Regions from separate parts of the Erwinia sorbitola genome, predicted to be linked through region 1. Evidence: predicted binding sites of a transcription regulator. Region 1 holds the regulator's gene; the other holds the start of a gene.

What was found. The regulator ArgR, encoded in region 1, controls arginine synthesis, uptake and breakdown. The targets are predictions, from matches to a motif close to ANTGAATAAAAATACANT.
Positions count from the first base shown of each region.
Region 2: argA (amino-acid N-acetyltransferase) is a predicted target of ArgR. The motif match lies at 1,826-1,843, and genes of this name have one in related genera.

Region 1 covers NZ_CP046509.1:473,308-488,955, reverse strand. Annotated here, with positions in the region: gene GN242_RS02235 (glutamate synthase-related protein) at 1-2,292, shown strand, start outside; gene GN242_RS02230 (sulfite reductase subunit alpha) at 2,344-4,101, shown strand; gene sspB (ClpXP protease specificity-enhancing factor) at 4,179-4,679, opposite strand; gene sspA (stringent starvation protein SspA) at 4,685-5,326, opposite strand; gene rpsI (30S ribosomal protein S9) at 5,633-6,025, opposite strand; gene rplM (50S ribosomal protein L13) at 6,041-6,469, opposite strand; gene zapE (cell division protein ZapE) at 6,714-7,841, opposite strand; gene zapG (Z-ring associated protein ZapG) at 8,018-8,416, shown strand; gene degQ (serine endoprotease DegQ) at 8,520-9,902, shown strand; gene degS (outer membrane-stress sensor serine endopeptidase DegS) at 9,987-11,048, shown strand; gene mdh (malate dehydrogenase) at 11,206-12,141, opposite strand; gene argR (transcriptional regulator ArgR) at 12,461-12,931, shown strand; gene yhcN (peroxide/acid stress response protein YhcN) at 13,361-13,624, shown strand; gene yhcN (peroxide/acid stress response protein YhcN) at 13,751-14,020, shown strand; gene yhcN (peroxide/acid stress response protein YhcN) at 14,115-14,378, shown strand; gene GN242_RS02160 (barstar family protein) at 14,464-14,733, opposite strand; gene aaeB (p-hydroxybenzoic acid efflux pump subunit AaeB) at 15,151-15,648, opposite strand, start outside.
Region 2 covers NZ_CP046509.1:901,709-917,356, reverse strand. Annotated here, with positions in the region: tRNA gene GN242_RS04090 (tRNA-Met) at 30-106, shown strand; tRNA gene GN242_RS04085 (tRNA-Met) at 154-230, shown strand; gene amiC (N-acetylmuramoyl-L-alanine amidase AmiC) at 336-1,583, opposite strand; gene argA (amino-acid N-acetyltransferase) at 1,858-3,231, shown strand; gene recD (exodeoxyribonuclease V subunit alpha) at 3,297-5,135, opposite strand; gene recB (exodeoxyribonuclease V subunit beta) at 5,132-8,668, opposite strand; gene ptrA (pitrilysin) at 8,665-11,550, opposite strand; gene recC (exodeoxyribonuclease V subunit gamma) at 11,702-15,067, opposite strand; gene GN242_RS04050 (prepilin-type N-terminal cleavage/methylation domain-containing protein) at 15,183-15,500, opposite strand; gene GN242_RS04045 (DUF2509 family protein) at 15,490-15,648, opposite strand, start outside.

The DNA.
Region 1 (15,648 bases):
GGCGTCTGGGCTGCTTATCTGGCAGACCCGATGCTTGAAGAGCTGGAAATAAAAATCGGCCAGGGAGCAAAACCAGGCGAAGGTGGTCAGCTACCGGCAGCCAAAGTGACCGTAGAGATCGCTGCGGCACGTGGCGGTACGCCGGGCGTGGAGCTGGTTTCCCCTCCTCCGCACCATGACACCTACTCGATTGAAGATCTGGCGCAGCTGATCCACGACTGTAAAGCTGCCCGGGTGCGGGTGATCGTTAAGCTGGTGTCGTCCGAGGGTATCGGCACCATTGCGGTTGGCGTGGCGAAGGCCGGTGCCGACGTTATCAACGTCGCTGGTAACACCGGCGGCACCGGGGCAGCTTCGGTTACCAGCCTGAAATATACCGGACGCGTGGCAGAAATCGGGATCGCCGAAGTTCATCAGGCGCTGTGTGCCAACGGCCTGCGTGAAAAAGTACTGCTGCGCTGTTCAGGCGCACAGCAGACCGGCAGCGACGTTGTGAAATCCGCGCTGCTGGGCGGCGACAGCTTTGAATTCGGCACCACCGCACTGATGATGCTGAAATGCGTGATGGCGAAAAACTGTAACGTGAAATGCCCGGCGGGTCTGACTACCAATGCCGAAGCCTTTGATGGAGATCCACGTCAGCTGGCGCAGTATTTTATCAACGTTGCTCATGAAGTGCGTGAAATGCTGGCGCGCCTCGGCCTGCGCTCTCTGCGCGAAGCCCGCGGCCGCTCCGATCTGTTGCATCTGATGGATCACCCGCTGGAAGTCGGCAAGCTGGATCTGCGTGCCATGCTGACCGTGGTACCAGAGATGAAGATCGCCCATCCGGTCTATCTGGAAAAAGACTTCGAACTGGATAACGGCTGGATCGATCTGCTGAACGATCAGCTGGTCAGCCAGGGATCGACAGAGATCAACCTGGGTGACGGGATCACTCTGAACAACCGTAACAAGAGCGTGGGTGGGCAGCTGGCTATCGATATCGAACGCCTGCTGAACCATACGCTGAATGCCGAGCATCTGAGCCGCATCCCGGCTGCGCTGCTGGACGATCGTGGTCGCCGCTATCTGGCACCGGGCACGGTTAATATCTCGACCTCAGGCTCTGCCGGTCAGTCCTACGGCGTATTCTGTAACGACGGTATGCGTCTGGAGCATTACGGCACCTGTAACGACGGCGTTGGTAAAGGACAGTGCGGCGGTGAAATTGTCGTCATGTCCCCAGGGGGCGGTTCGCAGGATGCGGAAGGTAACGTTCTGATCGGTAACTTCGCCCTGTTCGGCGCCACCGGCGGACGTCTGTTCGCACAAGGCCAGGCGGGCGACCGTTTTGCCGTACGTAATTCCGGCGCGACCGCTGTGGTTGAAGGCGTGGGTGATTTCTGCTGCGAATATATGACTAACGGCGCAGTGCTCAACCTCGGCACTTACGGCACCGGGTTTGGTAACGGTATGAGCGGCGGTTTCGCCTATCAGTACGACCCGTACGGCACGCTGGCGGGTTCAGCTGCCGGTGACTCCGTGATGCTTGGCTCCATTACTGATGACAACGAAATGGCACGCGTACATAAAGATGCGGTGCTGACGATGCTGAACTGGCATCTGGACGCCACCTCCTCGCCACGTGCGCAGTGGTTGCTCGATCACTGGGAAACCGAGAGCCAGCATTTTGTCTACGTGATGCCGCGCTCCCTGCTGCTGTATCAGGACGGCGGTGAGATCCTGAAAGCGAAGGCTCGTAAGGATCTGCTGGAAGAGTTGTCCACCGCGCTGGCTGGTCATCAGGTGGCTAAATTCAAAGCGGCCTGGCGCGAAGGGAAAGCAATCGCGAACGGTGCCGTTCCGGGCTACGGTGCAACAGATACTCCTGAGATGCTGGTACTGTTAAACAACTATACCGTTCTCAGTTCTGCACAACAGCTGGCGCTTTCACGGATGCCAAAAGGCACCTCAGTGGAAGATCCGGCAGTGGAGAAAGCCGTACGTAACCTGCTGATGACTGAAGACTTTACTCTGATCAGCAAGTTGCAACGCCACGGTCGTGCAGCCATTGAAAGCTACAGCGATGAAGAGCTTGCCTGCCTGATTGGTGCGAAGCGTATGACAGACTACAAAGCGGCGCTGACACAACGCAACATTCGTTCCATGGACAGCCTGGCGACTTACGGCTGGATTATGTATCAGGATGCATGTAACAGAGAAGTGCTGGGAAGACTGCCTGATTTTGAAGAGCTGTTCGCCCGTGCTGCACTGCCTGAATTAGCGGCTGCGGTCGGCAAACTTGCCTGAAAAATGAATATGAACAGTGACTTATACTTTAAATAATAGTAGATAAAACTGATGAAGATTCCTTACATTCCTGAAGATGCGCCATTTAATGGTGAGCAGAAATTTTGGCTGGCAGGCTTTCTTGCCGGATTACACTCGCGCCTGCTGGTGCTGGAAAATCAGCCGCAGGCGGCAGGCTCTGCTGCTTCAGCGGCAACCACTCAGCTCCATATTCTGTTTGGTTCTCAGACAGGTAATGCTGAAGCGTTAGCGCAGAGTGCGGCGAAAGCAGCACGCGCTAAAGGCCTGGTGCCGGTCGTTCAGGGACTGGGTGAGGTCGATATTGATGTGTTCGCCACTATGCGTCACGTGCTGGTGATCACTTCTACCTATGGCGAAGGTGAAATGCCGGATAACGCGCAGCTGTTCTGGCAGGCTATTTCCGCCAGCACTGCGCCACGCCTTGAGCAGATGCACTTTGCGGTTCTGGCGATCGGTGATACCGGCTACGACGGCTTCTGCCAGGCTGGTAAATTTATCGATATGCGTCTTGAGCAGCTCGGTGCAAAACGCGTCTACGATCGTATTGACTGCGATATTGATTATGAAGAGCCGTCCAACGAGTGGATCGCCAGCTCTATGCCACAGTTTGCCGCCAGCGCGGGCAGCAGCGGCAATGCGCTGGAGAGCGCACCGGAAGCTCCGGTCATCCCTGGCAGCAATAAAAACAATCCATACGCTGCCGCACTGGCGACCAACAAGCGCCTGTCCGGTGAGAACTCTGGCAAAGACATCCGCCACTTCGAGTTCGATCTGACCGACAGCGGACTGAAGTACGAGGCAGGTGATGCTCTGGGTGTAATTCCGGTCAACGAACCGGCGCTGGTTAATTTGCTGCTGACACAGTTGAAATCAGACTATGACACGCCGGTGCCGGGCTTTGAAAGAAGCCTCGGCGACCTGCTGACCTACCAGTTTGAGATCTCTGAGCCTTCACGCAAGCTGATCGAATGGGTTGGCCAGAACACCACTAACCAGGAACTGCGCCACGTATTGCAGCATGATGATAAAGATGCGCTTGGCGTATGGCTGTGGGGCAAAGACACTCTCGACCTGTTGCAACTGGATGTCACCCGTGCACTGAGTATTCCTGAGTTCGTCGCCCTGCTGCGTCCGTTGCAGCATCGCGCTTACTCTATTTCGTCAAGCCAGAAAGCACACCCTAATCAGGTACATCTGACCATCGCCTCTGTTCGCTATCACAGCGCAGGTCGTGCGCGTAGCGGCGTCTGCTCGACTTACCTGGCCGAGCGCGTTAAACGTGGCGAGAAGCCAGCGATCTTTATTTCTCCGAATAAAGCATTCCGCGTGCCAGCCAACAATGACGCCCCGCTGATCATGATCGGCCCGGGTACCGGTATTGCACCGTTCCGCGCCTTCCTTGAAGAGCGTGAAGCTGTGGACGCTAAAGGAAAGAACTGGCTGTTCTTCGGCGATCAGCATCAGGAACACGATTATATCTATCAGGATGAGCTGACTCACTGGCAGAAAAGTGGCCTGTTAACGCGTCTCGACCTGGCTTTCTCTCGCGATCAGGCTGAAAAAATCTACGTGCAGACTCGTATGCTGGAACAGGGTGCGGAGCTGTTTGCCTGGTTAGAAGAAGGCGCTTACTTCTATGTCTGTGGCGATGCATCACGCATGGCAAAAGACGTAGATAAGGCTCTGTATCAGGTGATTACTCAGTTTGGTGGGATGTCTGCGGAACGCGCAGCAGATTATGTCGATCAGCTGAAGAAAGAGAAACGCTACCTGCGCGACGTCTATTAATAGATTAAAGGGCGAGCCGCAGCCGTGGTTCCGCCCCTCGTGACAGATATAAAAAAACGGGCCATCAGGCCCGTTTTTTATTTCACAACGCGAAGCGCCGGACGACCACCGCGCGGAGGCGGCTCATCGTCTGGATCATTGTCGTCGTCAGGAACACTGTCATCGGGACGATCGCCATCGATCACCGACATCACCGTTTCCGGAGCATCATCCTGCCCGCTTGACTCATCGAACTCACCCGCATCTTCATACGCTGGCTCGGGTTCAAACATGGTACCGGCCCCGTTTTCACGAGCATAAACCGCCAGCACCGCCGCTAAAGGCACGGAAACCTGACGCGGTACGCCGCCAAAACGTGCGCTGAAACGAACTTCATCATTGCCCAACTCAAGATTGCCTACGGCACGCGGCGCAATGTTCAGAACGATCTGACCATCGCGGGCATACTCCAGAGGAACCATCACGCCGGGTAAATTGATGTCGACGACCAGATGCGGCGTGAGATTGTTGTCGAGCAACCACTCATAAAAAGCGCGCAACAGATAAGGACGACGTGCGGTAAGTTGAGACATTTCCATCGTACTTAGCCCCGCGTTTGCAGGCGCATTTCACGTTCTGCTTCGGTCAGAGAAGCAAGGAAGGAGTCACGCTCGAAGACACGAGTCATATAGCCTTTAAGCTCTTTAGAACCCGCGCCAATCAGCTCAATGCCCATCTGCGGCAAACGCCACAGCAGAGGAGCCAGATAGCAGTCAACCAGGCTGAACTCTTCGCTCATAAAGAACGGCGTACGGGCGAACAGTGGTGCGATAGCCAGCAGCTCTTCGCGCAGCTGTTTGCGCGCAGCTTCGGCTTCCTGTGCGGTGCCGTTTTCAACTTTACGCATCAGGCTGTACCAATCCTGCTCAACGCGATGCATCATCAGGCGGCTTTCACCGCGTGCTACCGGGTAAACCGGCATCAGTGGAGGATGCGGGAAGCGCTCGTCCAGATATTCCATGATGATGCGCGATTCATACAGCGTAAGCTCGCGATCCACAAGGGTGGGTACGGTGCGGTACGGGTTGAGGTCGATCAGATCCTGCGGCAGGTTATCCGTTTCAACCTGCTCGATCTCGACACTAACACCCTTCTCAGCCAGGACAATGCGTACCTGGTGGCTGAAAATGTCAGTCGGACCAGAAAACAGCGTCATTACCGAACGTTTGTTGGCAGCGACAGCCATGTAAACCTCCAAGTTTATCGAGAAAATTACTGCGAATAGCCATCCACGCGGCGACCCATTATTGCCATTGGCCCGAAGACTGACCGATCCCTGGTACACAGGATACACGCGTCATTGCCCGGACAATGGGCACAAAGTGACACATAGTTTACCAGATTTTAGCCAGCTTGTGGGGGGTCACACGCGGAATTGCGGGGGAAATTGGTAAAGCGGTGTGAGTTTCGCGCTTTTTGCACCGGAAGAAAATAAAAAACCCGGCGCCAGGCACCGGGTTTTCCGATAATCGCTTCTGCGGAGCAGAAAAAATTAACGTTTGGAGAACTGAGGACGACGACGTGCTTTACGCAGGCCGACTTTCTTACGTTCAACTTTACGAGCATCGCGAGTAACGAAGCCTGCTTTACGCAGTTCGCCACGCAGTGACTCGTCGTACTCCATCAGAGCGCGTGTGATACCGTGACGGATCGCACCAGCCTGACCAGAGATACCACCACCTTTAACAGTGATGTACAGATCGAATTTACCAACCATGTCCAGCAGTTCCAGCGGCTGACGAACTACCATGCGGGCAGTTTCGCGACCGAAGTACTGTTCTAAAGAACGCTGGTTGATAACGATATTACCGCTACCCGGCTTAATAAAGACGCGTGCGGAAGAGCTTTTGCGGCGACCAGTGCCGTAGTTTTGATTCTCAGCCATTGCCTGTAATCCCGATTAAATGTCAAGAACTTGCGGTTGCTGTGCCGCATGGTTGTGCTCGTTGCCCGCGTAAACTTTCAGTTTACGGTACATAGCACGGCCCAGCGGGCCCTTTGGCAGCATGCCTTTAACCGCGATTTCAATCACACGCTCAGGACGGCGAGCAATCATCTCTTCGAAGGTCGCTTGCTTGATACCACCGACAAAGCCGGTGTGATGGTAATAAATCTTGTCAGTACGCTTGTTACCAGTTACGGCAACTTTCTCAGCGTTCAGAACGATGATGTAATCACCTGTATCGACGTGCGGAGTATATTCCGCTTTGTGCTTACCGCGCAGACGACGAGCCAGTTCGGTCGCTAAGCGACCTAAGGTTTTGCCTGTTGCGTCAACAACATACCAGTCACGTTGGACGGTTTCTGGCTTAGCTGTAAAAGTTTTCATCTAAAAGCTTACCCAAATTAAGTTACACGTTGGTGAAATCCCAAACGCTTGAATAAACGGTTGGAGCTCACACGACCATCTTGACCAGTAAGCCCACCCCTTCGGATAGAGTTACTGGAACACAAAGAGTTTTGGGAAAAAAACCTTTGTTGTAACGTGGGGTCGCAAGATTATAGAGAAGTCATCCGTAAAGGTCGAACGTTTTCTACGATAAAATTACCATCACGTCACAGTAATAAGAGACTCAGGGTAAATGCGGCAGCCGCAGGTACTCTTCGCTCTGCATCTCCTGCAAGCGGGAAACGCAGCGCTGATACTCAAACTTCAGCCGCGTACCCTGGTAAATCTCATAAAGTGATGCTTCTGCCGAGACCACCAGCTTCACGTGACGCTCGTAGAATTCATCTACCAACGCCAGGAAACGTCGAGCCTGATCTTCAGTCTTGTAAATCATCACCGGAACATCATACAGCAATACGCTGTGGAAACGGCGTGACAGTTCAATATAGTCGTGTTGACTGCGACCTTCGCCGCATAAAGCCAGGAAATTTATCGCCAGCACCCCTTCTGCCATCCCCAGCGTTGAGAGCTGGCGGTGATTAATTTCCAGCGGCTCGTGATGTGCACGCGGCTTTCCCGCCAGCGCAATAAACATGCGCTCCATCTCTTTCGATGTCTCTTCACCTAATGGCGTCATCCACAGATGTGCTGAGGTCAGCGTGCGCAGACGATAATCAATGCCCGCATCAACGTTCATAATCTCACAGTGCTGTTTGATCATCTCAATCGCAGGTATAAAGCGCGCTCGTTGCAGACCGTTGCGATAGAGGTCGTCCGGAGGAATATTTGAGGTGGCAACCAGGGTGATACCACGACTGAACAGCGCTTCCATCAGCGTACCTAGCAGCATCGCGTCGGTGATATCAGAGACAAAAAACTCGTCAAAGCACAGCAGATCAGTCTCGGCTTTAAAACGATCGGCAACAATTTGTAACGGATCGCTCTGCCCCTGTAGCTCGGTCAGCTCCTGATGCACCCGCAGCATAAAGCGGTGGAAGTGCAAACGCTGCTTCCGCTCGCCAGGAATCGACTGAAAAAACAGATCCATTAGCCATGTCTTGCCACGGCCAACGCCACCCCACATATACAGGCCGCGCGCCGGTGTCTGAACAGCGTTTTTATTTTTTCCTAATAGCGTGCTCAATTTACCAAATAACCCACCGCTGGCAGAGGAAGATGGCGGGCTGATACGGGTTAATGCCTGATAGATACTGTCCAGACGGGTCATCGCCGCGCGCTGTACCTCATCGGCCTGATACTCGCCGTTTTCCAGCGCCTGCTGATAGAGCGCCAGAGGAGACATCGTTTGCATAATGTTGTCACATTCCCTGAAAAATGGCCTTGCCGTGTGGTTGATCGTCGAAAAAAAAGTCGTTCTACACTAAGCGAAGCTGCCGCAGGATTCCACTTCCATGAGATTAGCGGTTATAGTGGCTGTCATGAGTTAGAAAGGCCCTACGGAACAACGAAGACAATATGGGAGTTATTATGACCTGGGAATATGCGCTTATTGGGTTAGTAGTTGGGATTATTATTGGCGCGGTCGCCATGCGTTTCGGCAATAAGAAACTGCGTGAGCAACGCAGCTTGCAGTACGAACTGGAAAAAAGTAAAGCCGAGCTGGCTGACTATCGTGAAGAGCTTACCAACCATTTTGCCCACAGTGCAGAGCTGCTGGACAATATGGCACGTGATTACCGTCAGCTTTATCAGCATATGGCTAAGGGTTCAAATGACCTGCTGCCGAACCTCCCGGGTGAGAAAAACCCGTTTGCGTATCAGCTGACTGAATCCGAGGCAGACAACGATCAGGTGCCAGTGCAAATGCCACGTGATTACCCGGACAGCGCCTCAGGCCTGTTGCGTGGCGATCGCCCGGCCAAATAGTATTTTGGGGGTGCCTGTTGCCCCCTGTTTCTGTACCGCTGCAACTGAGTTACTCATATACAGATACCCTTTTATCCCCACAGGTAGCGAGAGTTGAGCCACGATGAAGAAGAGATCATTTCTGTTAAGCGCATTAGCCTTAAGTATTGGCGTCAATATGACCGTGGTACCCGCTTCAGTGGCATCGCTCCCCTCCCAGATTCAGGGAGAAGCGCTACCGAGCCTCGCTCCGATGCTGGAAAAGGTGTTACCTGCCGTGGTCAGCGTCCACGTTGAAGGCACCGAAAGCGACGACAACCAGCAGCAGATTCCCGAGCAGTTAAAACGTTTCTTTGAGCAAAATGGCCAGAGCGCGCCAGGTGACGATAAGGCCCCTGAGTTTGAAGGCCTGGCATCAGGCGTCATCATTGATGCGGCCAAAGGCTATGTACTGACCAATAATCATGTGGTCAGCGGTGCGGATAAAATCAGCGTCCAGTTAAGTGATGGCCGCGAGTTTGATGCCAAACTGGTTGGCCGTGATGAGCAGACCGATATTGCGCTGATCCAGCTCAATGGCGCAACGCGCCTTACTCAAATCAAAATAGCTGATTCCGATCAGCTTAAAGTCGGTGATTTTGCCGTTGCCATCGGTAACCCGTTTGGCCTCGGCCAGACCGCCACCTCCGGCATTGTCTCTGCTCTGGGCCGTAGCGGCCTGAATCTGGAAGGGTTGGAAAACTTTATCCAGACAGATGCGGCAATTAACCGGGGTAACTCGGGCGGGGCACTGGTGAACCTTAACGGTGAGCTGATCGGTCTGAATACCGCTATTCTGGCCTCCAGCGGGGGCAATATCGGCATCGGCTTTGCTATCCCAAGTAATATGGCAATGGGCCTGGCGCAGCAGCTGATCCAGTTTGGTGAAGTCAAACGTGGTCAGCTTGGTATTAAAGGTACCGAGATGACTGCTGATATGGCTAAAGCTTTTAATGTCGACGTTCAGCGCGGGGCCTTCGTTAATGAAGTGCTGCCACAGTCCGCGGCGGCCAAAGCAGGTATCAAAGCGGGTGATATTATTACCAGCGTTGATGGTAAAACTATCGCCAACTTTGCTGAGTTGCGGGTAAGAATCGGTACCACTCCGCCAGGTCAGGAGGTTAAGGTTGGCCTGCTGCGCGAAGGTAAACCACTCACTGTTAGCGTGAAGCTGGATAACAGCACCCAGAGCAGCACCAGCGCAGAACTGATGACGCCAGCTTTACAGGGCGCAACACTCAGTGACGGCGCTGCTAAAAATGGCACTAAAGGTGTAAAAGTTGATGAGGTCGAGAAATCGACTCCGGCCGCCCAGTTTGGCCTCCAGAAAGATGATGTCATTGTTGGCGTAAACCGTACGCCGGTACAGAATCTGGCGGAACTACGCAAACTGCTGGAAGCTAAACCACCACTGCTGGCGCTAAACGTGATGCGCGGCGATGAGAATATCTATCTGTTATTGCCATAACAACGCCACACGCAGACACGGGCTACTGTGTCTGCGTAACTCATGCTATCCTCCCAGTCGTTCATTCATTCACCGCTTAAGACCATGTTTCTTAAAATTTTGCGTTCAGTGATCTTTGGCCTGATTGTGGCCGGTATTCTTCTGCTAGCTGTGCCCGGCCTCAGGCTCGGGAGCGACCTGCTGTCCAGCACCAGCAGCAGTACCAGCGAAGAACCCGTCAGTTACAATTCTGGTGTGCGACGCGCAGCACCTGCGGTGGTCTACGTCTATAATCGCAGCGCCAGTGGTGCCACCGATGTGCTCGGTTCAGGGGTGATTATGGATCCCCGGGGCTATATCCTGACCAATAAACATGTGATTAACGATGCCAGCCAGATTATCGTCAACCTACAGGATGGCCGCTATTTTGAAGCCATGCTGGTCGGCTCTGATTCCCTGACCGATCTGGCTGTGTTGAAAATTAATGCTTCTAATCTGCCGGTAATCCCTATCAATCCTCAGCGCGTCGCCCATGTCGGTGACCTGGTAATGGCGATTGGTAACCCTTACAACATCGGCCAGACGGTGACGCAGGGTATTATCGGTGCCACCGGACGTGTTGGCCTCAGCCCCTCCCGTCATCAGGACTTTCTGCAAACCGATGCATCGATTAACCGCGGCAACTCCGGCGGCGCGTTGATTAATTCCCTTGGAGAGCTGATGGGGATTAATACCCTGTCGTTTGATAAAAGCAGTAACGGTGAGACACCTGAAGGACTCGGTTTTGCTATCCCGACTAAGCTGGCCACCAAAGTGATGGAGAAGCTGATCCGTGATGGCCGGGTTATCCGCGGTTATATCGGTATTACGGGCCAGGAGTTCCGGCGTTCAAGCGGGATGGATACGGGAATCGAACACCCTCAGGTACAGGGTATTGTGGTGACCGTTGTTAAAGCAGGCGGGCCGGCCGATGTTGCCGGTATTCAGGTTAACGATACTATTACCCGGGTTAATAACGTTCAGGCTGCTTCTCCACTGGAAACCATGGATCAGGTAGCGGAAATCCGGCCGGGAACAGTCATTAACGTAGAGATCAGCCGCGATGGCAAAAAGATTACACTGCCGGTAACCGTACAAGAGTACCCTGAAGATAATCAAGGGCAGTAATCGGGCCAGAAAGGCGCTGCGTCATACGAGCGAGAATCAACACTGAATCGACCCACTACCTGAATGTGGTAATGGGCATCCCCGGGAGCTTACTCTGGTAAGAGACCGGGGTGATTGCCAGCAGGCAACGCAGCGAAAGTACCTTTAAGAAGAGGATTTACTTAACGAACTCTTCGCCCAGTACAATATCTTTCTTCAGTGTGTCCAGCATGCCTTCCAGCGACCGCTGTTCAAACGCGCTCAGGGTGCCGATCGGACGACGCTCAACAATACCATTTTTACCCAGCAACAGCGGCTGCGAGAAGAAACGAGCGTGCTCGCCATCCCCTTCAACATAGGCACATTCAACAATATTGCTTTCACCGTTCAACGCACGCACCAGCGACAGACCAAACAGTGCACCCGCCTGCCCCATTGACAGAGTCGCCGATCCGCCACCTGCTTTCGCTTCGACAACTTCAGTACCGGCATTCTGAATACGTTTAGTCAGATCGGCAGCTTCCTGCTCGGTAAACTGTACGCCCGGAATCTGTGACAACAACGGCAGAATGGTTACGCCTGAATGTCCACCCACCACTGGCACGTTCAATTCCTGTGGCTGTTTGCCCTTCAGCGCAGCAACAAAGGTATTGGCACGGATAATATCCAGCGTGGTCACGCCGAACAGTCTGTTTTTGTCGTAAACGCCTGCTTTTTTCAGCACTTCAGCAGCAATCGCCACGGTGGTATTTACCGGGTTAGTAATGATTGCAATGAGCGCTTTTGGACTGGTCGAAGCGACCTGTTCAATCAGATTACGCACAATTCCGGCATTTACGTTGAAAAGATCTGAACGATCCATGCCGGGTTTACGCGCCACACCCGCAGAGATTAGCACCACATCAGCACCTTTTAGCGCCGGAGTAGCATCTTCACCACTGAAACCTTCGATTTTAACTGCGGTAGGGATATGGCTTAAATCAACCGCTACACCGGGCGTGACCGGGGCGATATCATAGAGGGAGAGTTCTGAACCTGCCGGAAGCTGAGTTTTAAGCAGGAGGGCCAGAGCCTGGCCAATACCACCTGCTGCACCGAGGACTGCAACTTTCATCCTAAACTCCTTATTATTTTTTGAACATGACGTTTGCCGTGAAATCAATAGAGCAGTTACACCGTGATTTGGCGTTACATTACACCCTTAAAGGTAACTGGAACAACCTCAAGATTATAACAAACTGTTCACATAGTGCGCATTTCAGCAGGCGTCAGCAAATTTTTTTTTAGCGCCAAAATTTGTTAAAATGCACCTCCAGACGGCCAGGGATAGCCCGAGAATCCATTTCTTATTTGCATAAACATTCATTTAATTGCATAATAATGTAATAACCCGCTGAGGGTATCCCTTAATAACCTCCTTTTATCGGTAACCTATGCGTAACCCATCGAAACAAGAAGATCTGATCAAGGCTTTCAAGGCCTTACTCAAGGAAGAAAAATTCAGCTCGCAGGGCGAAATAGTCAGTGCACTTCAGGAGGAAGGTTTCGAAAACATTAATCAGTCGAAAGTTTCCCGTATGCTGACGAAGTTTGGCGCCGTGCGCACGCGCAATGCGAAAATGGAAATGGTGTATTGCCTGCCCGCAGAACTTGGCGTGCCTACCACCACCAGCCCGCTGAAAAATCTGGTACTGGATATCGACTTCAACGACGCGCTGGTAGTGATTCACACCAGTCCGGGTGCAGCGCAGCTGATCGCGCGCCTGCTCGACTCCCTCGGGAAAGCAGAAGGCATTCTCGGGACTATCGCCGGTGATGACACCATCTTTATTACCCCTGCGCGTGCCTTTACAGTGAAGCAGCTCTACGATGCAGTTCTGGTACTGTTTGAACAAGAGTTATAAGCCACTTCAGGAATTAACTGCCCGGCAACACTCACTATTTATGCATTTCTCTCAGGGCCGAACGCTATCGGCCCTTTTTTTTATTCTTCTGGTAAAAGAACTCACCTCAGTATATTCCACTACCTTTTAGCCTGTAAGCGCGCGCCTATCGCCATTAAGATTTCTTTCAACAATGTGATCGACCACTAATAAGCGCACAAATCGCTAATTTCACACAGCATGATGTTTTTACAAGCATTTAACAGGTAAAGGTTAAAACATAAGCGCTTTTTATAACGGTTGGTTATTAAAAATCTGAAAAACCCCGAAAACCTTCGATGAAAAATTATTAGCATGCTATTAATATTTTACGTTATTAGATCTATACTTGTTTTCGTGATGCAAATCACAGTAACTAAAAAGATAAAAACAGTTGACGAGGAAAATATCATGAACGTTAAAACTACTATTGCTGCATTAAGCGTGTTATCTGCGCTGTCATTTGGCTCTTTTGCCGCTGAATCCATTAATAGCGATCAGGCGAAGGATCTGCAATCTATCGGCGTGATCAGCGTCAGTGGCATTACCGGTTCGCCTATGGATATCCATCAGGCACTGAATAATAAAGCAACCGAGAAAGGTGCCAGTGCTTACCGCGTTATCGAAGATTATGAGAACGGTAACTGGCACGCGACAGCCGAGCTGTACAAATAAGTCAGCATTTAACATCTACGTTAATTTATTAGTTAATTAATTAATGAAATCCGGTAACCCCAAGTATAACAAACGCTTTTTAAGCCCTTTCGGTTACCGTGCAACCCTATTTCTGGAGTCATCATCATGAAAACCACATTTACTATCGCTGCATTAACACTTGCCTCTGCTCTCTCTTTCGGTGCCAGCGCTGCTAACCTGGTCACTAATCAGCAAGTCGCCAGCCAGAACCTGCAGTCTGTCGGGACTGTGAGCGTCAGCGGCATCGACGGTACGCCAACGGATATCCGTCAGGCGCTGTCAGATAAGGCCGATCAGCAGGGCGCTACCTCTTACCGCGTAATTGAAGCGCGTAATGACGGTAACTACCACGCAACTGCTGAACTGTATAAATAAAATAGCGCACCGGGTGCTAATGCGCCCCCCAGTGACATGACTGCGGTCATGATGTTCCATCCGCAGGTTGTTTGTCACAATGAGGAGATTAAATATGAAAATTACAACAACCATCGCTGCATTGAGCCTGTTCTCTGCTATCAGCTTCGGCGCATCTGCTGCGCAGCTGGTGAATAGCCAACAGGCTGAGAATTTGCAATCTGCGGGGACAATTACGTTGAGTGGCGTGGCGGGTACACCGTCGGATATCCGTCAGCAGTTATCGCAAAAAGCTGACCGTGAAGGTGCCAGTGCTTATCGTATTATCGAAGCACGCAATCAGGATAGCTGGCACGCAACCGCCGAGATCTACAAGTAATTCCTCGTCGATGGCCTGCCCATGCCGGGCAGGATAGACGAACCTTTTGGCCCCGTTCGCCGGGGCCCTTTTTATTGTTATCCGCTTACCGGACATTAAAGCGGAGTTGCCCCTCCAGCTCCTCTTCGGCCTCATCAAACAGCAAAATTAGCGCACCATAGCGTCGCTTCTGACCACTTCCCAGATTGATAAACTCTATTTCCAGCGGCAGCGGTACCCGTGGCAGCGTGATGGCATCCCAAAGGCTGTCCAGATCGTTTATCGCACTGACCTCAAGCGCAAACCGTTCACTGAACTGACGGTAGAAATGCGCCTGATCGACAATCACATTAAAATCAAAACTCTCTTTTCTCATGCTGGCTGCTCCGCAGGACAAACAACCGGACGTCGGGCTACAGCCCGCCAATGTGCACGGCTTTCACTTCCATAAAATCTTTCAGTCCCGGCGACGAACTCATGCCCCGGTTCTGGCTCCCCGACACCGTCAAACGGTGCCTGCCCGGTTGAGACCATGCGCTCACTCCCCAACCATGCCACTTCCCGGCGCGACGGAATGGACCGTCTGCTGCCGGTGAACGTTACTCAGAAAAACGACCGCAAACAGTTCATTTTCCTGAAGCGTTGCGAGGGCCATCACTTTCTCCTGATCGTTTTGTCATTTGCCTGGGAATAAGTATAGATGGCAAACGGCAGTCGTTTACTGAAGCTGTGTTGTCAGGGAAGGAAAACTGGCCGGGAAAAACGCTGACGGCGGGCGCTGTCAGCGGCAGGATCATATTTTGATCAGGCTATTCTGATATTTCTTCAGCACCGCAGCGAGTCGTGCAACCGGCTCAGTCACCCCGAGTGGCGCTTCATACTGCTGTAGCTTTTGCTGGTAAATCTCGAACTCTCCCAGCAGGCGTTCAAAATAATAGCGTTTTTTATCTTCGCTGCTGGCAGAAATAACCCGGTCAGCGGTATGACGCATCTGTTTGTGGAAAGCAGAGAGATCGGGATTCACCGGTACATCCGCATCGCGCATGCGCTGGTGCCCGATAATCAGCGTCAGCGCCAGCCGGTATCTATCGATATCGCCAGGGAAGATATTCATCAACATAAACAGCTGCTGATAGAGCGCAGGCAGGTGGTTCTCTTTCCGGCGCGCAGCATTGGTGGTGAGCGCAGAGACTGCCGCATACATCAGGCGGTTCAGCAACGTCTGCCCGACGCGGGCTTTCGACGTATCACGGATCAGCAGCATCACCAGCAGTGCAACCACCGGCCCAAT
Region 2 (15,648 bases), 430 kb from region 1:
GTCGTGATGGAAGCGGCAAACCACGCGGACGCGGGATGGAGCAGCCTGGTAGCTCGTCGGGCTCATAACCCGAAGGTCGTCGGTTCAAATCCGGCTCCCGCAACCAATTTTCCGTCGTGGGTGGGAAGTAAAAGTAGTAAAGCGTCAATCGGACGCGGGATGGAGCAGCCTGGTAGCTCGTCGGGCTCATAACCCGAAGGTCGTCGGTTCAAATCCGGCTCCCGCAACCAATCGAACACCCTTTCGGGTGTTTTTTTGTATCTGGCATCTGCCCATTTCAATTCCATTTTTTCCCTTTTAGCCTGAATCACAGCAGAATCCTTTCCGCTGATTGCTTATTTACGCGGCGCGATCGGTGCACCGCTGGCAAAATACGCTTTAATTCCTGCCAGAATCGAAGCCGCCACCTGATTCTGAAAACGCGCGGTGCGCAGCTTACGCTCCTCTTCGATATTACTGATAAACGCAGTCTCCACCAGAATCGATGGAATATCCGGCGCTTTCAATACCGCAAAACCAGCCTGATCCACCGTACGCTTATGAAGATGGTTTATCTTTCCCATACGCGACAGCACTTCTTTACCAAATTTCAGACTATCGTTAATCGTCAGGCTCTGCACCATATCAAACATGGTGTGATCGAGATAACGGTCGCCACTCTTGCTTACACCACCAATCAGATCTGACTCATTCTGCGACTTTGCCAGAAAGCGGGCAGCGGTACTGGTCGCTCCTTTTGTCGACAGCGCAAATACTGATGAACCGCGCGCCGCACGGCTGGTGAATGCATCTGCATGAATCGAAATAAACAGATCGGCCCGCTGCTTGCGCGCCTTTGCCACCCGTACTTTCAGGGGAATAAACACATCTTCATTGCGCGTCATGTAAGCACGCATATTCGGCTGCTTATCGATCAGGGCTTTCAGACGGCGGCCAATCTTCAGCACCACGTCTTTCTCTCGGGTTTTATGCTTGCCCACCGCGCCGGAATCTTCCCCGCCATGACCGGGATCGATCATAATGACAATCGGACGATCCCGGCCTGCTTTACCCGGCAGCGGCGCGGCCGCCGGCTGGCTACGTTCAAGATCGCCCTTGTTGTAATCTTCCAGCAACGCCAGTAGCGGATCATCATTGTGCTGCTGGGTAGTGGCCGGATAGAGATCCAGCACCAGACGGTTTTTGATCCCGGCAACCGGGGCCAGGGTGAAGATGCGCGGCGCGACGTTTTGCTTTAACTCAAGCACCAGGCGGACGGTATTTGGGTCAAACTGGCCAACACGGGCATTTTTTATATAGGGGTCGTCACGGCGAACCAGATTACCGACGCTGTTCAGCGTTGAATTAAGGCGGGTATTTTCAATATCCACCACTACACGCTCGGGATTGCTCAAAGCAAACTGCTTATACTTAAGCGGCGTGCTGGACTCAATAGTCAGACGGGAATAGGTCGATGAGGGCCAGAGGCGAATCGCCACGACATGGCTGCTGGCAGCCATACCCACACGGCTGATACTAAGTAACCAGGCAGCTCCTGCCCCTTGTAATAACCGCCGCCGGTTAAGTGATGTTGAATCGGTCATGCCGCTCCCGGTGCTGTTTTGTAGCAAAAAAAACAAAGAAAATGTAAGAAAAAGAAACACAAACAGACAGACAAAAAATAATCAGCGTGACTGCTTTAAATATAAAGTGTCTTTTGGAAAAACTTTAACGAATCTGCCCCACAGTGTCACCCCAAAAAAGCGTTTAATTCAGGGCATTAGCCCTGGTCAAACTCCGTAGCGGGTGATAAGTAAGGATAAATGCACTTGCACCCGACCCGATAAAAGAATAAAAATACACTTTTAACGAATAATAATGCAGAGAGGGTTTGCCGTGAAGGAACGTAGTACCGAGCTGGTTCAGGGATTTCGCCATACTGTTCCCTATATCAATGCCCATCGTGGTAAAACGTTTGTCATTATGCTGGGTGGTGAAGCCATCGAGCATGAGAACTTCTCAAGCATCGTCAATGATATTGGCCTGCTGCACAGCCTCGGTATCCGCCTGGTGGTGGTGTACGGCGCACGCCCACAAATCGATGCAAGCCTCTCTGAACGCCATCTGGAACCTCTCTACCATAAACATACCCGCGTCACCGATGCGCAATCGCTGGAGCTGGTGAAGCAGGCGGCAGGTCGTTTGCAGCTGGATATTACCGCCCGACTGTCGATGAGCCTTAACAACACGCCGTTACAAGGCGCGCATATTAATGTGGTCAGCGGCAACTTTATCATTGCCCAGCCGCTGGGCGTGGATGACGGCGTGGACTACTGCCACAGCGGTCGTATCCGCCGCATCGACGAAGAAGCTATTCATCGCCAGCTGGACAGCGGTGCCATCGTGCTGATGGGGCCGGTAGCGGTCTCTGTCACCGGGGAAAGTTTTAATCTGACCTCTGAAGAGGTCGCCACTCAGCTGGCCATCAAGCTGAAAGCCGAAAAAATGATCGGCTTCTGCTCTGAGCAGGGCGTAACCAACAGCGAAGGTAATATTATTTCCGAACTGTTCCCTAATGAAGCACAGCAGCGGATAGAAGAGCTGGAAAGCAGCGATGACTATCACTCCGGCACGGTGCGTTTTCTGCGTGGTGCAGTAAAAGCCTGCCGCAGCGGCGTCCGCCGTAGTCACCTGATCAGCTATCAGGAAGATGGCGCTCTGTTACAGGAGCTGTTCTCCCGCGACGGTATCGGTACGCAGATTGTGATGGAGAGCGCCGAGCAGATCCGCCGCGCCACCATTAACGATATTGGCGGTATTCTGGAGCTGATCCGCCCGCTGGAGCAGCAGGGTATTCTGGTGCGGCGCTCACGAGAGCAGCTGGAGATGGAGATCGATAAATTTACCATCGTCGAACGCGATAACCTGACCATCGGCTGTGCGGCGCTCTATCCCTTCCCGGAAGAGCAGATCGGTGAGATGGCCTGCGTTGCGGTACATCCTGATTATCGTAGTTCAGCACGCGGTGAAGCACTGCTGGAGCGCGTGGCATTACAGGCGCGTCAGATGGGGCTGAAAAAGCTGTTTGTCCTGACCACCCGCAGTATTCACTGGTTCCAGGAGCGCGGTTTTGTTCCGGTGGATATCGAGCTGCTGCCGGAAAGCAAAAAACAGATGTATAACTATCAGCGCCGCTCGAAAGTGCTGATGGTGGATCTGCGCGAAGCAAACGCCCAAACGCGCCAGAGTTAATCGCACGTTACACGATTAATCGTTGGGGCAAGACACACCTTGCCCCTTGTTAACCGGGATCCCCTCTACACCTGCGTTAACCGATCCACCAGGCCGCTACGCCTCTGCGTACGCATCTTCACGGCGCTGTTAAACACTGCTTTATCTGCATATAACGTCAGCTGCCGTTTAGCGCGGGTGATGGCGGTATACACCAGTTCACGCGTCAGCACCGGCAACACCTGATTTGGCAACACCATCAGCGTATGATCAAACTCAGAGCCCTGAGACTTATGCACCGTCATCGCCCAGGCGCTATCATGCGGCGGCAGGCGGCTCGGCTGCACAGCTTTGATGCTGCCATCAGGCAATGGGAAGAACACCTTGAGCTGCTGCTCTTCGTCCAGCATCGCAATGCCGATATCGCCGTTAAACAGCCCCAACGCACGATCGTTGCGGGCGATCATCACTGGCCGCCCGACAAACCATTTGCCATTTACGGCAATATTGCGACGGATAAGCCCCGCCTGACGCAGCGACTGCTCAATACGGTCATTCAGCCCTGATACGCCAAACGGCCCTTCGCGCAGAGCACACAGCAGCTGGAAACGGCCAAACTCTGCCAGAACCTCAGCAGGCTCCGCGCCTGATGACAGGCGTTGCAGATAGCCGCGATAACCAGCCACACACTCATCCAGCAGCTGCTGATAATCCTCGCTGCTGCTTAAAGTCTGACGACGGATATCACTAAAACCACCGCTGAATACCTGCTCTACCCGCTTCACCTCTCCGGCGTTGACTGCCTGTGCAAGCTGACCAATTCCTGATGATTCGGTGAATCGATAGCTTTTACGCAGCAGGCAGATTATATCGCGAACCTCCGAAGCGCTGGCATCCTCACGTCCGGATACATCGCAGCCCGTGAGGCGCGTCAGTTCAGCGGCACGCTCCATGCTGTAACCGGATTCGGCACAGCGGCAAATATCCCCCAGTACGGCACCAGCTTCCACCGAGGCGAGCTGATCGCGGTCACCAAGGAAGATGACTCGCGCCTGTGCAGGCAACGCGGCGATCAGGTTAGCCAGCATCGGCAGATCCACCATTGAAGCTTCATCCACCACCAGCACGTCAAGATGCAGCGGATTCCCCCGGTGATAACGCATGCGCTGGCTGCCCGGTAGCGCGCCCAACAGGCGGTGCAGCGTCGTTGCCTCACCGGGAAAACTGTTGCGGATAGCGTCATCCAGCTTCAGTTCCTGTAGCGTTTTACCCAGCGATTCCGTCAGTCTTGCCGCCGCTTTCCCGGTTGGAGCCGCCAGCTCAATTCGTGGTGACGTCGCCGACAGCTCAATCAGGCTGGCAAGCAGTTTCGCCACCGTGGTGGTCTTGCCGGTACCCGGCCCGCCGGAAATCACCGCAACCTGGCGGGTGAGCGCCACTGCGGCGGCGATCTTCTGCCAATCGTCCGGCTGCTGCCCGAAATAACGATCCAGCGTCTGACGCATCTGCACCTCATCCAGCGCCACAGAGTGCTGCTGACGCTGAACAAATTGCGCCACTTCCCCTTCGCTCTGCCACATCCGGTGCAGATAGAGGCGCTGCTGATGCAGCACCAGCGGTGTGGCTGACTTTCCGTCACCGACCGCACTTTGCGCCAGTAAATAATCAGCCCAGTCCTGCGGTGCCCCGGCAGCCTGCCATAACGCCTGCGCCAGGTCGGTATGTCGCCCGGCAAAAAAAGCCTCAGGATATAACTGGTCGAGAGGCAGGCAGACGTGACCTTCCCCGGCGTCGCGGCTCACCAGCGCAGCAGCCAGCATCAGCGCGGGTTGCTCCGCGCTCGCCACCATCTGAGCAAACTGAACGTCGAGCGGACGCAGCAGCCGCAGACGCTGCGCCTGCTGTAAACCTTCTGTCAGCGTCATGCTGTATGCTCCGCGTCGTTGGCAAACAACCGATCAAGCGCGGTGACAAAATCTGCCTGCGGACGTGTGCTGTAAATACCATTGCTGCCCTCTGCCCCGTCCAGGCCACGCAGGAACAGATAAATCACGCCACCGAAATGGCGCTCATAGTCATAGTCGGCCAGACGGTGGCGCAGATAGCGATGCAGCGCCAGGGTATAAAGCTGGTACTGCAAATCGTAGCGATGCGACTGCATCGCCTGCTCCATTGCCTGACGGGTATAGGCAGCGCTGTCTTCGCCCAGCCAGTTAGATTTATAGTCCAGCAGGTAATATTTTCCCTGCCAGCAAAATACCAGGTCGATAAAACCCTTCAGCATCCCCTGAACCTGATAGAAATCAAGGGGCGGACAGCTGGCGGAGAGTGGATCCTGGCGCACTACCTGGTCAAGCGCTGCTGCGGTCAGCAGACGCGAAATTGGCAGATAAAACTGTAATTCAACCCGTCTGACGTCAGGTGCCAGCTGATCCAGGCTCACACCATCCTCATTAAGTGGCGTATGCAGAATACGCTCGATCCAGTCGCGCATCACCGGATGCCAGGCCTCGTCCAGCCCCTGGCTACTCAGCTGAAGCGCCAGCCACTCATCATCCAGCGGAGCAGTAAATTCGAGGGTTTCAAACAGCCCGTGCAGGAAAGTACCTGGCGCAGCCCCCCGTGGGAAACTGTGTGGTGTAAGCTGCGGCAACAGTTCGTCGCTGGCCTCACCAGAGGCATCCACATCCAGCCTTGGCAACAGATCCAGCGCCGGTGAATGGCCATGCTGTTGCAGGCCTGAGTAGCTGGTCACTCGCCAGTCGTCGCGCAGTGAACGCTGTAACTGCTGGCTGCTCAACGCCTGTGGATCTTCACGCTGCGGCTGCCATACGGTATCGTCCGGCTCCTGCGGCAGCGTCACCGCTGTCCCCTTGCTTTGCAGCGTCAGTAATGCCGTTTGCAGTCCGCCCGCGTCAGCCGGCTCCCCCCGCTGAATAAGATAGCCCAATGCGCTGCGGTGCAGATCGCTGTTACCCTCTTTCTTTCGGGTACCCTTAATCAGTGGCGCAACGCCAACACTACAGTGATAAACCGAACGCGTCAGCGCCACGTAGAGCAGGCGAAGATCCTCGGCCAGCCTCTCCTGCTCGGCCAGCGCCACGCTCTCTTCTCCCTGCTGCAAATCAAGCAGCGCTTCAAAAGTCTGACGATCGTGATAAACGCCGTCATCTGCCTCGCGGAAATTGGCAATAAACGGCAGCCACACCAGCGGATATTGCAGACCTTTTGATTTATGGATGGTGACGATCTGCACAAGGTGGCGATCGCTTTCCAGGCGCAGCTGCTGGTTAGCCACCTGACCATCTGGCTGTTCCACCTGTTGGGCAAGCCAGCGTACCAGCGCATGCTCGCTGTCGAGAGAGGCGGCGGCCTCCTGCAACAGCTCCCCCAGATGCAGCAGATCTGTCAGGCGACGTTCACCGCTGTCAGATGCCAGCAAATTCTCCGCGATATGGCGTTTTACCATAAGTTCACGCAGCATCGGCAGCACGCCGCGCTTTAACCAGCGCTGACGGTAATCGGTAAACTCATCCACCAGCGCATCCCATGCGCGCTCATCCTGGTTAAGGGTATCCAGCGCACGGGCATCAAGGCCAAGCAGGCTGCTGGCCAGTGCACTGCGCAGAACACGCTCCTGCTCAGGTGCAAGCACCGCCTGTAACAGCCACAGCATCTCGCGGGCTTCAGGAGTGGTAAATACGCTGTCGCGGTTTGAAAGATACACTGAGGGGATCGCCAGTCCGTTTAGCGCCTCGCGCATTACCGAAGCCTCGCTGCGGCTGCGCACCAGAATAGTTATATCCGAGGCGCGTACCGGCTGCTGTTTGCCGGGCTTGCCAATCAGTGCAGTGCCCTGCTGCCCGGCGCTTAACCAGCGGCGGATTTCCGCCGCACACTGGCGCGCCATAAACTGTTGGTAATCACTCACTCCCACGCCATCACCTGGCTGAAGCCAGAACTGCAAAGCCGGCTGCTCTTCACCATCAATGCTAAAACTCAGCTCTGCATTGGGTTGAGCCGCGCTTACGGTGATAAACGGAATTTCGCTGAATAAGAAGGGGTTAGTATGGTGCAAAAACAGCTGGTTTACGCCGTCAATCATCGCCGGTGATGAGCGCCAATTGGTCTCAAGCGTATAGTGGGCGCTAACTTCAGCCCGCGCTTTCATATAGGTAAAGATATCCGCACCGCGGAAGGCGTAGATTGCCTGTTTCGGGTCACCGATCAGCAATAGCGCGCTCTCAGACTGGCGCGCGTAGAGTGTATGAAAAATACGGTATTGCTGGGGATCGGTATCCTGGAACTCATCAATCAGTGCCACCGGATAACGCTGACGGATAGCCACCGCCAGCGCTTCACCAGCCGGTTGCTGAAGCGCTAAATCAAAGCGCCCCAGCAGGTCATCAAAGCCAAGCTGGGCATGCTGACGTTTCTCCTGCTGAGTCACAAAACGCACTTCATGCAACGCCCTGGCAATTACAAGATCGCGCAGCGAGAGTGGCTCAGCGAGGAAAGCATCAATCTGGTCAAATAATGGATGGCGCGGCGGCTCACCCTTTTTTGTTTTATCTGACAGCACGCGCTGCCCAAACCGCTCAAGATCTTTGATAACTTCATAGTCCTGAGTTTCTGTCTGTGCCCACTGGGTAATTTTATCCAGCCAGTTAGGTAAGTGCTTACTACTGTAACTGCGCTTATCGACTCCGGAGGACTCCACCAACGACTGTAAATCCTCTGCCGCCAGCCATGCCTGTTTAATCTGGTTGATTTGCGCGATGATCTTCTCATGGCGCTGTTCCAGCGTTTCATCGGCTGCCGGAGCGGATTTCAGCGCTGGTGCCTCACCGCCCAGCCATGGCGACAGCGTTTTTAGCAGCTGCTCCGGGCCATCCCACAGCTGACGAACCACACGAGCTACCGGCAGCGGCAGCGGATAGCAGTGACGGCGCCAGAAATCCGCCGTCGCCCGGCGGCGCAGCGGAGTTTCATCCTCAATCAGATCCTGTTCAAACAGCATACCCGACTCAAAAGCGTTGAGATTGAGCATGCGCTGACAGAAACCGTGAATAGTAAAAATACCCGCTTCATCCATCTGCCGTTCGGCAGCCAGCAGCATGGAGGCCGCATGTGATAAATCAGTCACTTCAGCCATCAGGGCTGCCAGCATCGGATTACGGCTTTCACCACGAATACAGGCAATACGCAGCTCATGAATATTGGCGCGGATACGCCCTCGCAACTCAGCCGTCGCCGCCTCGGTAAACGTCACCACCAGAATCTCTTCCACCGATAGCGGGCGGCCGAATGCTGACTCCCCGCCCAGCCCCAACAGCAGGCGCAGATAAAGTAGCCCGATGGTAAAGGTTTTTCCCGTTCCGGCGGACGCCTCAATCAGGCGCTCACCGTGTAGCGGCAGAGTTAACGGCTCAAGCCTTTCAGGCGCCTGCTGGTTCATGGCTGATCCTGGCTCACCGGCAATGATTGCTGCAAGGTGGAAAGATCTTTCCAGGTTTTCCAGCCTGACGGCGCAGCATAGTCGGCCTTACCGTGATGGCTGCCAGAAACCTGCGACAGCAGCGCCAGCCCGCTCGGAGCAATAACAGCCTGGTGGAAGAAGTCAGCCAGCGCGCCAGGCGTCAGCGCCTGAACCTGCGTAATGACCTTCTCGCGGGTATCAAAATGATAATTTTCGCGGTCAAAATCTTTACTGTAGCGTCCGGCCTCTTCATCCAGCGTTTGCGGGCGCTGTTTCAGCTCGTTGATCATCGCCGCCTGATACTGGGCGAAATCCTCTTTGCTCATCTCACGCAGGCGCTTTTCTGCCGTTGGGTAAAATGCGTTAAAACGGCTGAGTAAATAGGCAGGTTGTTTCACGTTACTTTGCAGCAGGAAACCGATGCCCCACTGACGGCCAACCGGCATCTGGAAGGAGAATACCGCGTAGCCGAGCTGCTCTTCTGTACGAAGCTGATTATAAAACCATGGCTGAATAATCTGGCTCAACATCGCACTGCTGGCCATGCTCTGATATTCCGGGATCCCCAGCGGAATATAGACCGCTGCCAGCGCGGAGTCCGTGCTGCTGCCAGGCTGTTGTAAATTAGCCAGCACTTTTTTATCCACCGTCACGTGCTGGCTATGCCACCAGTCGCTGCCCTCGCAGTTAAGCTGACTCTTCACGTCAGCCGCCAGCTTACGTACTGCATCCGGCGTCATATTACCGACCACTAACAGCTCAGGAGTGGATTGCTCCAGCAGCATTTTCCGGTAGTCGAGTAACTGTTGCAGCGTGATACCGGGCAGGAGCTTACGGCGTTCACTGCGCTGGGTGTAAGGCAGCTGTGACAACAGTTGCGCAGGCTGGATGGCCATTTCAAATGCTTTGCCTTTTTCGGCGGCGTCCAGACGTTCAAGATACCAGGATTTTGCCTGCTCCAGCTGCTGCTGGGTTGGTGTAAAGCTGGCATAACCGTCCAGCAGTTCGCCCATCAGCTTCGGCAGACGCTGAGTGAAACCGCTGGCGCTAAACGAAACGCCGTCATTTTCACTGGTAGAGAAACTGATGCCGCCAACAGAAGCCTGTGAACTTAGCTCATCCAGTGCCACACCGGCCAGATAGTCATTCAGCGCAAACAGCACCTGATTTTGCGCCGTGCTCATTGATGCCTTATTACGCAGTGCCAGCGTGATATTGGCTTTAGGTTCATCGGCGTAGTACTGGCTTGGCATATAGAACACCCGCAGCCCTTTCTGATTCACAAGTTCTTCAGGCCGCTGATACTTTTTATCAGCCTTTATCAGGCTGAAATCATCCGGAATATAAGGGTTCAGTACCGGCAGCGACAGGCTGATTTTATCGCTGGCGGCCTGCCAGTCGTTAAAGCGCTGTTTCGTAATCCGATCCACCTGGTAAGGTGCATCGACAAAGTAGGCGGTTTTGTTGTGCGGCTCTTTCGGGCTGATAAACCAGATGCGTGCATTCTGCGGCGTCATGCCATCCAGCCGGGCGTTAACCGCCTGAGGATCGAACCGATCGGCAATATAAGGAGCAACCAGCGTATCCGCTACCGGCACACGCAGCATCGTGTCCACCAGCCACTCAATGTAGTCCATATCGCGGGTGATCGAAGGGTAGCGGAAGTCGAGATCCAGCACGTGCGATACTTCATCGAAATAGCGCTTATCAATGCCCTGAGTGCGCAGGGTTTTCAGATAGCTGAACACCGCGGCGATCACTTCATCCCGATTAGCCTGGCCTTTGTCCGTCAGCGAAATAGCAATCGAGAATACCCCGCCGTTACGGTCGATCATCGGGTCAGCGCCAGCATTAATGGAGTCTGCCAGCCCCTGATTTTGCAGCCAGTCTGACAGCGTGTTTTTACTACGGTTACCAATCAGATAGCCGATCAGTGTGTCGGTTTTACTACGGAATTTATCGCTGTTATTGTCGATACGGAATTCGATTTTCAGCTGTTTGCGCGGCTGGGCAGGCACATAGTGAATAATCACGCCCTTTTGCTGATCGGTAACTACCGGAACGTTAATCTCCGGTACCGTGGCATTACGATTTTCAATCCGCCCAAAGGTAGCTGCGGCAATTTTTTCCAGCTCAGACATCGGCTGATTACCGTAGATCACCGCCTTCATTAAATTAGCTGAATAATAACGCTGATAAAATGCCTTCAGAGCATCATGCAGTTTACTGCCCGGCTTATCACGCAGGGTTTCGAGATTACCACCAGAGAAGCGTGAACTCGGATGCTGCGGGTTAAGCGTTTCAGCGCCAACCTGCGCCATTCGCAGGCCATCACGCGAACGCGCCATCGTCAACTCTGCATTCACCGCATGGCGTTCACGATCGGCATTGATTGGATCGAGCAGTGGTTCTGCAATAGCGTCAGCCATACGATCGACGGCAGGTTGCAGCGCATCGTTTTCCACTTCCAGGTAGAACGCGGTGCGATAAGAGGCAGTGCTGGCATTATGGCTGCCCCCGTGCTTTTTGAGATATTCAGCGAGGTTATCAGGCTGTGGATAGCGCTTTGATCCCATCAGCACCATATGTTCAAGATAGTGCGCCAGGCCAAGCTGATCGGTTGGGTTTTCCAGCGAGCCAACCGGAAGCGTCAACGCCGCCAGTGATTTTGTTGCCTGTGCGTCGGACACCAGCAGCACGGTCATACCGTTATCCAGCTTAATTGCCTGATACTGACGTGGGTCTTTCTCACTTTTGCGGATAGTTTCAGTGAGAGGCTGCCAGCCTGCCTGAGCATATGTCAGTGGACTAAACAGTATGACGGAAACAAAACAAGCTAACCAAACTGCATAACGACGCATTCAAACTCCTCAACTGGCTGTTTTTCTCCGGCATCCTGCCGGATCATTATTGGCTTTTAAATTTCAGCATTACATACGCTAACCTAATAAAAACACTATACCCGTCATACTTCAAGCTGCAGGAGCGTTGGCTCTCTTTCCTTATTCCAGTTTACTGAACGTTGGCTTTCAGCAGCGGCAACAACCATCGTTCTGCCTGTACGGTCATTTCATGTTCGCTGTTGCTGTCCAGCGTACGCAGCAAACGTTGCAGGTAAGGATCCGTGCCCTCACCTTCAACCTGATAATTCCCCTGCCAGCTCAACAGCAGTTTGCCACGGGCTTTTTTCAGCGTCGCCTCATCGCGCAACAACACGCCTGCTTTCTCATCAAAGCACACCCTCAGCCAGGCACCGCCGGAAGCCGTCAGCAGCAACGGCGCGCACATTCCCTGACGGTAGCCGTCAACATAGTGCGCAAGCTGCTGTCTGGCTGCGTCAGGGGCCAGCGGTGGGAAACACCAGGCACTCTCTTTGCGCCCCAGCATTGTACTGCTGCCAGTACCTCCCATGGTGCAATAGACCAGATGCTCCAGCCACAGCGCCAGACCGTCATTAAAGTTGAGAATCCCCGGACGCCAGCGCAGTAATCCGCTGTCCTGTACCTGGGGCAGCCAGCCGCTCAGTGCTATACCGCCCGCCTCCAGCGCAATCTCCCAGCTCTCGGCTTCTGCCCGCTGCTCGCGTACGCGTCCTGCCAGTTCGCTCATCTCCTGCTCCTGCTCCTGCCAGAACAGTTCGCCAAAGGCACCGTAAGGCAGAGCACCTGCGGCACGCTGGCGGATATATAAACGCTCGCTTTCACTGCCTTCAATCAGGCTGTTAAGCAGCTGCGTGTTAACCTGATAACGGCTCAGTCCCTGTAAGGAGAAGGGTTCAGCATCGGGCAGCCCGGTCTCTTCAAGATGGAAGCTGACGCCCAGCCGCAGGCTGAAAAAGGCCCGCACCGGGTGACGCCAGAAACGCACCAGTTTGTCGAAACTGAGCGTATCGCTGGCTTCCTCCGGCAGCGCCTGCATAAACGGTGGGTGTGCCGTCCCCTGGGCGCTGGCGGCGGGCAGCCATTCAGCGGCAAAACTGCGGAACTCAGACCCGGGGCTAAAGTTTTCAGCTGCAAACGGCATTCGGCTGTGCAGATGATGCAGGTGATCCAGCACTGCTTTTGCACTGCTGTCGACATCCAGTTCCCGATCCTGCTCCAGACAGAAACTCTGGCTGATGTACTCTACTAACTCACTGACCAGCACCGATGGATATCGCTCGGTATTGTCCTGAATCGAACGGCCAATATAGCTGATATAGAGCTGCTGCTGCGCCGAGTTCATCGCTTCAAGGAACAGGTAGCGGTCATCATCACGGCGGCTGCGGTCACCCTTTTGTGGTTGCTGGCTCATTAAGTCAAAGCCCAGCGGCGGCAGCGTACGCGGATACACACCGTCATTCATGCCCAGCAGGCAGACCACCTTGAATGGAATGGAGCGCATCGGCATCAGAGTACAGAAGTTGACCGGCCCGGCGAGGAAGCGCTGGCTGATGCGCTGTTGATCAAGGCGCGACGACAGCTCATCACGCAGTAGCGTCAGCGGCACCGTTTGCTGATAACCCGCCTCCAGACCGTAGTTAATCGCCTGCTGCCACTGCTCTTCAATCAGCACCAGTGCAGCTTCAGTTTCCGAATCACTGGTAAAGAAATCATCGAGCATCTGACGACACAACGGCAGCCATTGGCTGAGTTCACGAGGTTCACTCAGCCACTGCCGCCAGCGATTTAGCTGCATCAGCAGTTCGGCAAGGTTCCCTGCCAGCTCGGCAATCAGCCCGCTGGATTCATCGTAAGGCAGAATCCCCTGCCAGTCTCCGGCCTCACTGTTCATGGCATAGCCCAGCAGCATTCGGGTTAAACCAAAGTGCCAGGTATGCTGGCCCGTAGCGGGTAGATCCAACTCACGTACGCTGTCATCATCCAGCCCCCAGCGAATGCCAGACTCCGAAACCCAGTGGCGCAGCAGGCGTAACCCCTCTTCATCTACCGCAAAGCGACTGGCCACCGCAGGCACTTCCAGCAGCGCCAGTACGTCCTCGGCGGTGAAACGGCTTTCCGGCAGACTGAGCAGGGAAATAAACGCCTGTAAAGCCGGATGAGCCTGGCTGGCACGGCGGTCTGAAATGGCAAAAGGCAGCGCACGCTCCGGCGGAGCATTACCAAACACCGCCTGAATAAACGGCGTATAGGCGTCAATGTCTGCGACCATCACAATAATATCGCGTGGGGTCAGCTGCGGATCGTCAGCCATCATCGCCAGCAGACGATCCTGCAACACTTCAACTTCTCGCTGCGGACTATGGCACAGGTGGATCGCTACCGAGCGGTCATCCGGAGCCAGCACTCGCTTGCTACGGCTGTTTTCCCATTCGCTCTGCTTCATACCGATAGCCGCATGATCTTCCAGCTCAAGCAGATCACGTTTCAGGGTATTCAGCAGCGTTGTTGGCTCAATATCGACGAAAGCAAAGACCTCATTCGGCTCCATTTGCGCCAGCAGATAGAGGTTATCGCGCCCCAGCTTGCCCCATGAGGCGAGCAGCGGGTTACTTAGCTGCTGCTCTCCGCCGTCGTTAAACAAGCCGGGGGCAGCATCGCTGTCGCGGAACTGCGGGATCTCACGGTTATCCTGATAATGGCGGCGATGGCGGCTTTGGAGTTTTGCCAGAAAAGCATAATCCTGAATATCCCCCCAGTAGTGACGGCAGGGATTGGTAAACAGCAGATGGATATCAATGTGTTTACCCAGCGCCTGTAGCGCTTGCAGATAGACTGGTGGCAGCGCTGAAATGCCGCAGATAAACACGCGATCAGGAAGGTTAGCCGGGCATTCGCGGCTATTTTCCAGCCTGCGAATAAAGCGCTGATAAAGGTTGGCACGGTGCCACTCGGGCTGGCCAAGTTGATGGGTGTATTCCACCAGCGCGGCCCATAGCGGTGCCTGCCAGCGCTGGGAGTCGCCCAGGTCTTCAATCAGCTGTCCCTTTTCCCAGCTGTTCAACCAGTGCGGACGATAAACCAGATACTGGTCGAAGAGATCCGCCACGCGAGAGGAAAGCTGAAACAGCTTACGCCGGTCATCGTCATCGCTAAGATAATGGCGCAGCATCTCAAACTCTTCGCCGGGCAGCATCCCGGGCAGAAGCGCCATCAGCTTCCAGCTCATGCTGGATTTATTAAAAGCACTCTCCTTCGGTATCTCAGGCAGCACGCGGACAAACATGTCCCAGATAAAGCTGGCTGGCAGCGGGAAGTCGATATTCGCAGCAATACCAAATTCCTCCGCCAGCGACATTTGTAGCCACTGCGCCATCCCAGGGCTTTGCACCAGCACCACTTCAGAACGCAGCGGATCGCCCAGCGGCTGGTTTTCTATCTGCCAGCACGCCAGTGTTTTTAACAAATCCAACTGATTAGAGTGGTAAACGGTAAACATAAATACCCTGTCCTTATACTCGTCATACTTGATGTTGCAGCTATGCCTGCCGGGCACACGCTGCCGGACGACTACTGTAACCCGTTTATCACAGCGTGAAAATGTCACCGCGCTATCAGGGGCTTACCTGGCATTGCAGCTGTGTCAGTTCAGCACGCCGCGCGGCAGGGCTGACAACCTGTGCCGTGACCAGCTTACAGCCCATCGGGCCGCTGCGTACCCGCTGCTGAACCTGCCAGCCTGAACGCTCTTGCCCCTGTAAGCGCTGCCACGCCTGGCGCCAGGCTTCACGCTGCTGCCACTGCCAGTGGAACCCCTGCCCCAGCGCCTGCTGGTAATGCAGCAATGCCGTATAGCTCAGGCTGAAAAGCAGCAGGGAAAACAAGATTTCCACCAAGCTAAACCCTTGCTGTGGTACGCGCTTATTCAACATCGCAGATGCCTCCTCCATTCAGCGGACAAAAATCAAGCCAGCCATGAGGCTGAGGTTTTAATGCGCCGTGCGGCAGCAGGTTTACCCAGCGATACAGTGTCAGGGTATCCGGCCCGCTGTCAGCACGCAGTAGCCGTTGTACGGGCTG